DNA from 2 places in the Paucibacter hankyongi genome. Region 2 is predicted to be linked to the other one. Evidence: predicted binding sites of a transcription regulator. Region 2 holds the regulator's gene; the other holds the start of a gene.
The links. Region 2 encodes FNR, which switches genes on or off when oxygen is low (the NO sensors DNR and NnrR bind a similar motif). Its sites were predicted from a motif close to TTGATNNNNATCAA; they were not measured.
Positions count from the first base shown of each region.

Region 1: a site for FNR is predicted at 1,725-1,738, ahead of cobA (uroporphyrinogen-III C-methyltransferase). Genes of this name have one in related genera too.

Region 1 covers NZ_JBBHJX010000012.1:26,565-30,559, forward strand. Annotated here, with positions in the region: gene WG899_RS16355 (cytochrome D1 domain-containing protein) at 1-1,590, opposite strand, end outside; gene cobA (uroporphyrinogen-III C-methyltransferase) at 1,765-2,664, shown strand; gene WG899_RS16365 (M13 family metallopeptidase) at 2,651-3,995, opposite strand, start outside.
Region 2 covers NZ_JBBHJX010000003.1:224,707-230,334, reverse strand. Annotated here, with positions in the region: gene ccoG (cytochrome c oxidase accessory protein CcoG) at 1-301, shown strand, start outside; gene WG899_RS06980 (hypothetical protein) at 349-612, shown strand; gene WG899_RS06975 (hypothetical protein) at 609-935, shown strand; gene fnr (fumarate/nitrate reduction transcriptional regulator Fnr) at 1,068-1,805, opposite strand; gene hemN (oxygen-independent coproporphyrinogen III oxidase) at 2,009-3,442, shown strand; gene WG899_RS06960 (sulfite exporter TauE/SafE family protein) at 3,442-4,152, shown strand; gene WG899_RS06955 (NADP-dependent isocitrate dehydrogenase) at 4,277-5,628, shown strand, end outside.

The sequences.
Region 1 (3,995 bases), on a different contig from region 2:
TTCATCACCGGCCTTGTTGAACTCCGGTTGAACGACGCGTTTGGCGCCGTCATCGCTCAAGCCCGCCCATTCGGCGATCGGCAGCACGGTGTAGCCCTTGTCCAGGTTTTTGATGTCATAGACCGCCACCGATTGCGAGATCTTCGGATCCGGGTTCAGTGGTGAGTCCGAGTACAGGTGGCTGCTCTTCGGGTGGCTCTTGATGAACAAGGCGCCGCCGCCTTGGCCCTTCAGCTCAGCCACCTTCTTGAAGGCTTGCGCCTTGTGGCCCTTGGGGTCGGTGCCGATCAGGGAGATCGAGTCATCGCCCAGGTGACCGGTCGACCACACCGGACCATAGGTCGGGTGCACAAAATTGGCGCCACGTCCGGGGTGCGGGATCTTGCCGACATCGATCAGGGCGGTCAGCTTGCCGTCTTTGGCGTCAATCACCGAGATCTTGTTGCTCTGGTTGGCGGCCACCATGAAGTAGCGCTTGCTGGCGTCCCAGCCGCCGTCATGCAGGAACGGCGCCGAGCCGATTTCGGTGACCTTGAGCGCGTCGATGTTGGAGTAGTCCACCATCAACGTCTTGCCAGTTTCCTTGACGTTGACCACAAACTCGGGTTTGAAGTGCGAGGCCACGATCGAGGCCACGCGGGGCTCGGGGTGGTACTCCTGCGTGCCGACCACCATGCCGCGGGTGCTGACGATCTTCATCGGCTCCAGCGTGTCGCCCTTCATGATCACGTACTGGGGCGGCCAGTAGGCGCCGGCGATGGCCAGCTTGTCGGTGAAGTCGCCTTCCTTGCCCTTGTACTTGCTGGTGTCCACCGAACGGGCTTCCAGACCAATCCGTACTTCGGCGACGTTATCGGGCGTGGGCATCCACAGGTCGATCATATTGATCTTGGCATCGCGGCCAATCACAAACAGATAGCGGCCTGAGGCGGAGGTGCGCGAGATGTGCACCGCGTAGCCGGTCTTGACGATATTGATGATCTTCTTGGTGTCGCCGTCGATCAGCGCCACTTCGCCGGTGTCGCGCAAGGTGGTCGAGAAGATGTTCTCGATGTTGTAGTTGTTCATCTTCTTGGTCGGGCGCTGTTCCGGCGGAACAATGACCTTCCAGGTCGACTTCATCTGCGCCATGCCGAACTCGGGCGGCACCGGGGCGTCTTGCTGGATGTAGCGGGCCATCACGTCGACGGTCTTCTCGTCCATCTCACCCGAGGTCAGCCAGTTCGGCATGCCGGCGGCCGAGCCGTAGGCGATGAAGACCTTCAGGTAGTCGGTGCCTTTACCGATGGTGATGTCGGGGGTCAGCGGCTTGCCGGTGGCGCCCTTGCGCAGCACCCCGTGGCAGCCGGCACAGCGCTCGAAGTAGATCTTGCGACCCAGCTCGAACTCCGCCTGTGTCATCGGCGGCGCCTTGGGGTTGGCGCTTTGGTACATCGGCACGTCTCCCAGCGGCGAGGAGCCGGCCTGGTAGTTCATCTCGGCCGGTGTGACGTTCTTCTTCTCCTGCGCCTGTGCGCCGGAGGAAGCCAGAGCGGCCAGCGATGCCAGCGTCAGCGCCGCAAACCGGTACAGATGCGATGTTCTTCTCATTGCTCTACTCCATCAGAGGGGCCTGACTTGCGTCGAGGCCAGCAGCGTGACGGCCATGTTTTTCATGGGCTCGCGAGGGGCTGCGTTTCCTGTTGCGAGCAGAGGCATCCTCTCGCGCGTCGGCGTTCAAGTCCTTGAACTGGTTCAAGGACAGGGTCGGCCGCTGCTTTTCAAATGAGCTGCATCAAATTGACCTTGGAGCGCTGCATGAGCATGCTGGATGAACCGCTGTACTTTGGCACTTTGCGCAAGCTGGGCGTACCCAATGCCACCGCGGGCCGGCCGGCGCGCGTCACTCTGGTGGGCGCGGGTCCGGGGGACCCGGACTTGTTGACGGTGAAGGCCGCGCGCGCGCTCGGGCAGGCCAGTCTGGTGCTGTATGACCATCTGGTGTCCAAAGATGTGTTGAAGCTCTTGCCTGCCGACGCCGACCTGATCTATGTGGGCAAGGAAAGCGGCCAGCACACCTTGCCGCAAGAGGCCATCATCGAGCTGATGGTGCGTCTGGCCAAGAGCGGCAAGGCAGTGCTGCGCCTGAAGGGCGGCGACCCGTTCATCTTTGGCCGGGGCGGCGAGGAGGCGCAGGCCTTGGCCGCGGCGGGGATTCCTTTTGAAACCATTCCCGGCATCAGCGCCGCACAGGGCGCCGGGGCTTACGCCGGCATTCCACTGACACACCGCGACCATGCCTGCTCACTGGTGTTTGCCACCGGGCATTTACGCGGTGCCGCCGAGGGCGCTCATGGTGGGGAGCGCAGCGTGGATCTGGACTGGCCGATGCTGGCGCGTCCGAACCAAACGGTCGTGATCTATATGGGTTTGGGGGCGCTGCCCATCATCTGCGATCAGCTGATGGCGCACGGCGTGTCTCCCGACATGCCGGCCGCCTTGATTGAGAAGGCCAGCCTGCCCGAGCAGCGTTGCGTGGTCGGGCAGGTGCAGAGCTTGCCGTCGCTGGCCTTGCTGCACGCGATCAAGGCGCCGGCCTTGATCGTGATTGGCACCGTGGTCAGCCTGCAGACCGAATTGGCCGCAGGCATGGCCCAGCAAGCGGCGGGACTTACCAGATCCTGATCCGCTCGGACTCGGGCTTATGCAGCTTGTCGCCGGGCTTGGTGTCAAAGGCCTGGTGGAAGCCGTCGTGATTGATGGCCGTGCCGTTGGCGCGGAACTCGCCGGGCGAGTGCGGGTCGGTGGTCAGCATCTGCAGCGCGCGCTCCTCGCGGGCCTTTTCGCGCCAGATCTGCGAGAAGCCGAGGAAGAAGCGCTGCGCGCCGGTGTGGCCGCCGATCACCGCCGCCGGCTTGCCGGCCAGTGAGCGTTGATAGGCCTTGTAGGCGATCTGCAGACCCGACAAGTCGGCAATGTTTTCGCCCAGCGTCAGACGGCCGTTCAAGGTCTTGCCCGGAATCGGCTCGTAGGCCGCGAACTGCGCCACCAGACGGTCGGCGATGCCGTCGAAGGCCTTGCGGTCGGCCGGCGTCCACCAGTTGCGCAGCACGCCGTTGCCGTCGTACTGGCTGCCCTTGTCGTCGAAGCCATGGCTGATCTCATGGCCGATCACCGCGCCAATGGCACCGTAATTGACCGCGTCATCGGCGTTCATGTCGAAGAAGGGCGGCTGCAGGATGGCTGCGGGGAAGACGATCTCGTTGTTGTTGGGGCTGTAGTAAGCATTCACCGTCTGCGGCGTCAACCACCATTCGGCCCGGTCCACCGGTTTGCCGGCCTTGGCGACCATGCGCGCCCATTGGAAACCGGCAGCGCGCACGCTATTGCCGTAGGCGTCGCCGGGGCGAACTTCTAGCTTGCTGTAGTCGCGCCAGTTGTCGGGGTAGCCGATCTTGGTGACGTATTTGGACAGCTTGTCCTGGGCCTCGGCCTTGGTGGCGGCGCTCATCCAGTCGAGCTTGTCGATCGAGTCCTTGTAGGCCGCCAGCAGATTGTTCACCAGCGTCTGCATGCGGGCCTTGTAGGCCGGCGGGAAGTGGCGCGCCACATACAACTCGCCGATCGCCTCGCCGAGCGCGGCATTGGTCTCGGCGGTGGCCTTCTGCCAGCGTGGCAGCTCGGCCTTGGCGCCGGTCAGGGCCTGGCCTTGGAAGGCGAATTTGGCGTCGCGCAGCACCTGTGGCAGCAGTTCGGCGGCATTGTTCAGCGCATGCAGGCTCAGGTATTGCTGCCAGTCTGCCAATGGCACCTCGTCCACCAATTGCGCCAGCGCGCTGATCGCGCTGGGCTGCGACACCGTGATGCTGGTCGTCTCGCCCAGGCCGGCGCTTTGCATGAAACGGGCCCAGTCGAATCCGGGTGCCTTGGCGCTCAGCTCACCGCGGCTCATCGGGTTGTAGGTCTTCACCGGGTCGCGGTTCTCGACCTTGTCCCAGTGCATACCGGCCATGCGC
Region 2 (5,628 bases):
CTATATCGAGAATCTGTACCGCCTGCAGGTCATGAACGCCTCCGAGCAGGTTCGCAGTTACACCATCACGGTCAGTGGCATGGAGCAACTCGCCCTGGCCAAGCCAGTTGAAATGACGGTGCAGCCCGCGGAAGCGCGTTGGGTCTCGGTGGCGCTGCGGGTGCCGCCCGAGGTGGCCGCCAAGGCCGGTACCGGCGCCCATGCCATCAAGTTCCAATTGAATGGCGCCGAAGTGGCGGGCTCTGTCTCGAAGGCGGGGCTGGCCTTGGAAGAAAAATCAACCTTTGTGGTGCCGCGCTAAGCTGGCGGTGCTAAGTTAATGAATCGCGGCGACGGAGACAAATGATCATGAGTACGCAAGACAAGAGCACGCAGACCTTGGCTGCTTCGGAAGGCCGCAAGTCCAAGTCCTGGTGGCGTGAGCCGATGATGTGGCTGGTGGTGGGTGGACCGAGCCTGGTGGTGGTGGCCAGTTTTGCCACCTTGAGCCTGGCCCTGAGTCATCCCGATCCGGTTCTGCAGGAGCAGGTGGTCAGCAGCAAGGCCAGCGGTACCAAGGCCATGTTGCCCGCGCGTGAGGCTCGCAACCACGCCGCCACAGGTGGGCAATGAATTCGCCGATCGGCTCTCCCTCCGCCGATCTGCCTGAGGCGCAAGGCGACGGTAGCAGCCGTCTGAGCCGCATGGCCATGGCGGTGATCTGGCCATCTTTCCTGATGGCGGGGGTGGTGGAGGCCTTGGTGTTTGCCGTGGTCGACCCGAGCGATCTGACCTGGTTTGGCGGGGCGCCAATGGACTTGCCTAGGCAAGCCATCTATACCTTGAGTTTCCTGCTGTTCTGGCTGGTCATTGGGCTGAGCTCCAGCCTGAGCTTGCTGCTGGCTGACCTGCCGAATCAGCCCGAGAACCCGCATCCGCGGGCTTGGCCGCGTTGAACCTAGCGTCTAGGTTTGCAGCAGGAGGCGAGCGAACAGTTTTGCGCGAGCGCAGGGGGGGGCAGGGCGTACGGGGGGCAGGGCGCCGTGACCGGCTTTCCTCCCCCAGCACAGACCTCGGCCTAGTTTGGTTCAGCAGGCTGTACTGTTGACCAGCTTTTGCAGGCCCGCTTGATCCAGGATGCGCAGATGACGCTGCTTCACTTCCAGCAGCCCTTCATCCTGGAACTTAGAGAAGGTGCGGCTGACGGTCTCCAGCTTCAAGCCCAGATAGCTACCAATCTCTTCGCGCGTCATGCGCAGCACCAGCGCTGCGGAGGAGAATCCGCGTGCCTGCAGGCGTTGCGTCAGGTTCAGCAAAAACGCGGCCAGACGCTCCTCGGCCCGCATGCTGCCCAGCAGCAACATCACGCCGTGGTCACGCACGATTTCGCGGCTCATGATCTTGTGGAACTGACGCTGCAGGTCGGTGAACTCGCGTGACAGCTCTTCCAACTGTTCGTAGGGAATCACGCAGACCGAAGAGTCCTCCAGGGCCACCGCGTCGCAGCTGTGGCGGTCGGTGCTGATCCCGTCCAGGCCCAGCAGTTCACCGGCCATCTGGAAGCCGGTCACCTGATCGCGGCCGTCTTCGGAGGCAACACAGGTTTTGAAAAAGCCGGTGCGCACTGCGTACAAAGATTGAAAACTGTCGCCACTGCGAAACAGGGTGTCACCGCGGCTGACTTGGCGGCGGGTGGCGACCAGTTTGTCGAGTTGAGCCAAATCATCCGAATGCAGGCCCACGGGCAGGCACAGTTCGCGCAAATTGCAGCTCGAACAGGCAACCTTCAGGGGTTCGATCTTGATCGGTAGCGTGGCGTTCATCATGGGCCTTGTTTCGATCCGGCTGGCGTGCCGGCTGACGGCTTCGTCGTGGCGTGAGCGCTCCGACGAGTCCTTGGAGAGTTGCGAAGTTTTGACGGGCATGAGCATGATGTACCTCAAACGTTGCCGCATTGTTGGTGCGAACAAGCGTGGGAAGCTTGATCCTGATCAAGTCGGGTGGCCAAAGCCTTGGCACAGTGTGCGCCATGGTACAGAACATTCAAGCCGCCCCCGCTTCGACCTCTTCGACGGCCACCCCTAATATCAACGAGGATCTGTTGCGTCGGTTCGACGTGTCCGGCCCGCGTTACACCTCTTACCCCACCGCCGATCGATTTGTGGAGGCCTTCACGGCCACCCAGTATGAGCAGGCGCTTGCGCAGCGGGCCAGTGGCTCGCTGGTGGGTGGGGCTTCGCCCTTGTCGCTGTACCTGCACATTCCTTTTTGTGAGTCGGTTTGTTATTACTGCGCCTGCAACAAGGTCATCACCAAGCATCATGACAAGGCCGCCGAGTACCTCGAAGCCCTGATCATCGAGATGGACCTGACGCTGGCTCATCTGGGTCGCGGTGCTTCGGTGTCTCAACTGCATCTGGGTGGCGGTTCGCCGACTTTTTTGAGCGATGCCGAGTTGACCCTGCTGATGCAGGCGCTGCGCGAGCGCTTCAAGGTGGCGCCGGGGGCCGAGGTGTCGATCGAGGTTGATCCGCGCACCGTCACGAACGAGCGACTGCGCCACTTGCGTGAACTCGGCTTCAATCGCCTCAGCTTCGGCGTGCAGGATTTCGATGCCGATGTGCAAAAGGCGGTGCACCGAATTCAAAGTTACGAAAGCGTCGAGGCCTTGATGCGCGCCTCGCGCGAGTTGGGCTTTGAGTCCACCAATGTGGACTTGATCTACGGTCTGCCATTGCAAACGCCGGAGTCTTTTGCGCGCACGATTGCGCAGGTGGGGGCCTTGAAGCCGGATCGGATCGCGCTCTATGGCTATGCCCACTTGCCGCAACGCTTCAAGCCGCAGCGCCGGATTGATTCGACGCAGTTGCCGCCGGCCGCAGACAAGGTGGCGATGCTGGCTGGAGCCATTGCGGGCTTCGAGACCCATGGCTACAGCTATATCGGCATGGATCACTTTGCGCTGTCGACCGATTCGCTGGCCGTGGCCAAGCGCCAGGGCCGTTTGCACCGGAATTTCCAGGGCTACAGCACGCAGTCCGATTGTGATTTGGTCGCGCTGGGCGTGTCGGCCATTGGCCGTGTCGGCGCCTGCTACAGCCAAAACGCCAAGACTTTGGATGAGTATTACGACGCCTTGCGCCAGGGGCAATTGCCGGTCAATCGCGGCCTTGCCTTGACCCGTGACGATATCGTGCGTCGTGCCGTCATCATGGCCTTGATGTGCCAAGGGCGGCTCGAGTTCGAGTCGATTTCCTTGGCGCATCTGGTCGACGTCAAAGACTACTTCAGGCCCGAGTTGGAACGCATGGCGGAGCTGGCCGAACAGGGCTTGGTCACCATTGAGCCCGATGCGATCCAAGTCACGCCGATGGGTTGGTACTTTGTGCGCGCGGTAGCCATGGTGTTTGACCGTTATCTGCAAGCCGACCGGAGCCGCGAGCGATTCTCTAGAATCATCTGATGCTTGATGTCGCACTCGCCGGCTCGGCCCTGATGATGGGCCTGGCCGGCACACCTCATTGTTTGGCCATGTGCGGCGCCTCCTGCGCCGCGGCCGGTGGGCGAGCGCCCTATGCTTTTCAATTCGGGCGTCTGTTGGGTTACAGCCTTGCCGGCGCACTAGCGGCCGGCAGCATGCAGGTCTTGAGTCAGTTGGGTCAGTCCACGGCCCTGTTGCGGCCGCTGTGGGTTTTGGTTCAGGTGGCGGCTTTTCTGTTGGGCATGGCCCTGTTGTTGCGCGGGCGCCAACCTGCGTGGCTTGAGCGCCTGGGGCAAGATGTCTCTCGGCAAGTTGAAGTGCCGGTAAGTGAGCTGCGGCGTGGTGGGGTCAGCATGGCAGGGTCTCGGCGCGTCGCGGTCGCTGGCATGGTCGGAATGGCTTGGGTGGCCTGGCCTTGCGGCCTCTTGCACTCGGCCCTGTTGCTCTCTGCTTTGGCATCTGGCCCCGTCCAAGGCGGTTTGGTGATGTCTGCTTTTGCCTTGACTTCCGGCGCCGGACTGGCTTTGGGGCCCTGGTTGTTGAGTCGTCTGCGCCGGGGCGGCACTGACGGCGCCAGTGCTGTGCGCCTGTCGGTGCGACTCGGGGGACTGGGCTTGGCCTTGGGCTCGGGCTGGGCCTTGGGCCACGGTGTATGGGCTCAGGTGGTCGCGGTATGCGGACAGTGGGCCTGATTCGCGCCACGTGTTTTTCTAAGACTTATATAAGACTTGAGTTCGCGGAGGGCGCCGCTGACTTAGAATCAGCGCCCTAATCGTTCCACTCCTTGGGCCAGAAGATGGCCGATCTGGAAACCACATGACAACAACGCAGCCGACCATCATCTACACCCTGACCGACGAGGCCCCGCTGCTGGCGACGGCGTCGTTCCTGCCCATCGTGCAGGCCTTCACGGCGCCGGCAGGCGTTCGTGTCGAGACCAGCGATATTTCCGTGGCGGGCCGCATCCTGGGTCAGTTCCCGGAATTCCTGAGTGAGGAGCAGCGTCAGCCCGACCGCCTGTCCGAGTTGGGCAAGCTGACCCTGAAGCCGGAAGCCAACATCATCAAGCTGCCCAATATCAGCGCTTCGGTGGCGCAGCTGAAGGCGGCGATCAAGGAACTGCAAGGCAAGGGCTACCCGATCCCGGACTATCCGGAAAGCCCCAAGACCGACGAAGAAAAAGACATCCGCGCCCGCTACGGCAAGTGCATCGGCAGCGCGGTGAACCCGGTGCTGCGTGAAGGCAACTCCGACCGCCGCGCGCCCAAGGCCGTCAAGGAATACGCCCGCAAGAACCCGCACAGCATGGCCGATTGGAGCCAGGCTTCGCGCTCGCATGTCTCGCACATGCATGGCGGCGACTTCTATCACGGCGAAAAGTCCATGACCTTGGACCGTGCCCGCAACGTCAAGATGGAGCTGATCACCAAGAGCGGTCAGACCATCGTGCTCAAGCCCAAGGTGGCCTTGCTAGACCGCGAGGTCATCGACAGCATGTACATGAGCAAGAAGGCGCTGCTGGATTTCTATGAAAAGGAAATCGAAGACGCGCGCCAGACGGGCGTGATGTTCTCGCTGCACGTCAAGGCCACGATGATGAAGGTCTCGCACCCCATCGTCTTCGGCCACTGCGTGAAGATCTTCTACCGCGAGGCTTTCGACAAGCACGGCAAGCTGTTTGAAGAACTGGGCATCAACGTCAACAACGGCATGGTCGATCTGTACAACAAGATCGCCACGCTGCCTCAGAGCAAGCAAGACGAGATCAAGCGCGATCTGCATGCCTGCCACGAGCACCGCCCCGAGCTGGCCATGGTGGACTCGGCCAAGGGCATCACCAATTTCCATTCGCCCAACGACATCATCGTTGACGCTTCAATGCCGGCCATGATCCGCAACGGCGGCAAGATGTGGGGCGCCGATGGCCGCTTGAAGGACGTCAAGGCCGTGATGCCGGAGTCGACCTTCGCCCGCATCTATCAGGAGATGATCAACTTCTGCAAGTGGCACGGTGCCTTCGATCCCAAGACCATGGGCACGGTGCCCAATGTCGGCTTGATGGCTCAGCAGGCCGAAGAGTACGGCTCGCATGACAAGACTTTCGAGATCTCGGAAGACGGCGTGGCCAATATCACCGATCTGGACACCGGCGAAGTGCTGATGAGCCA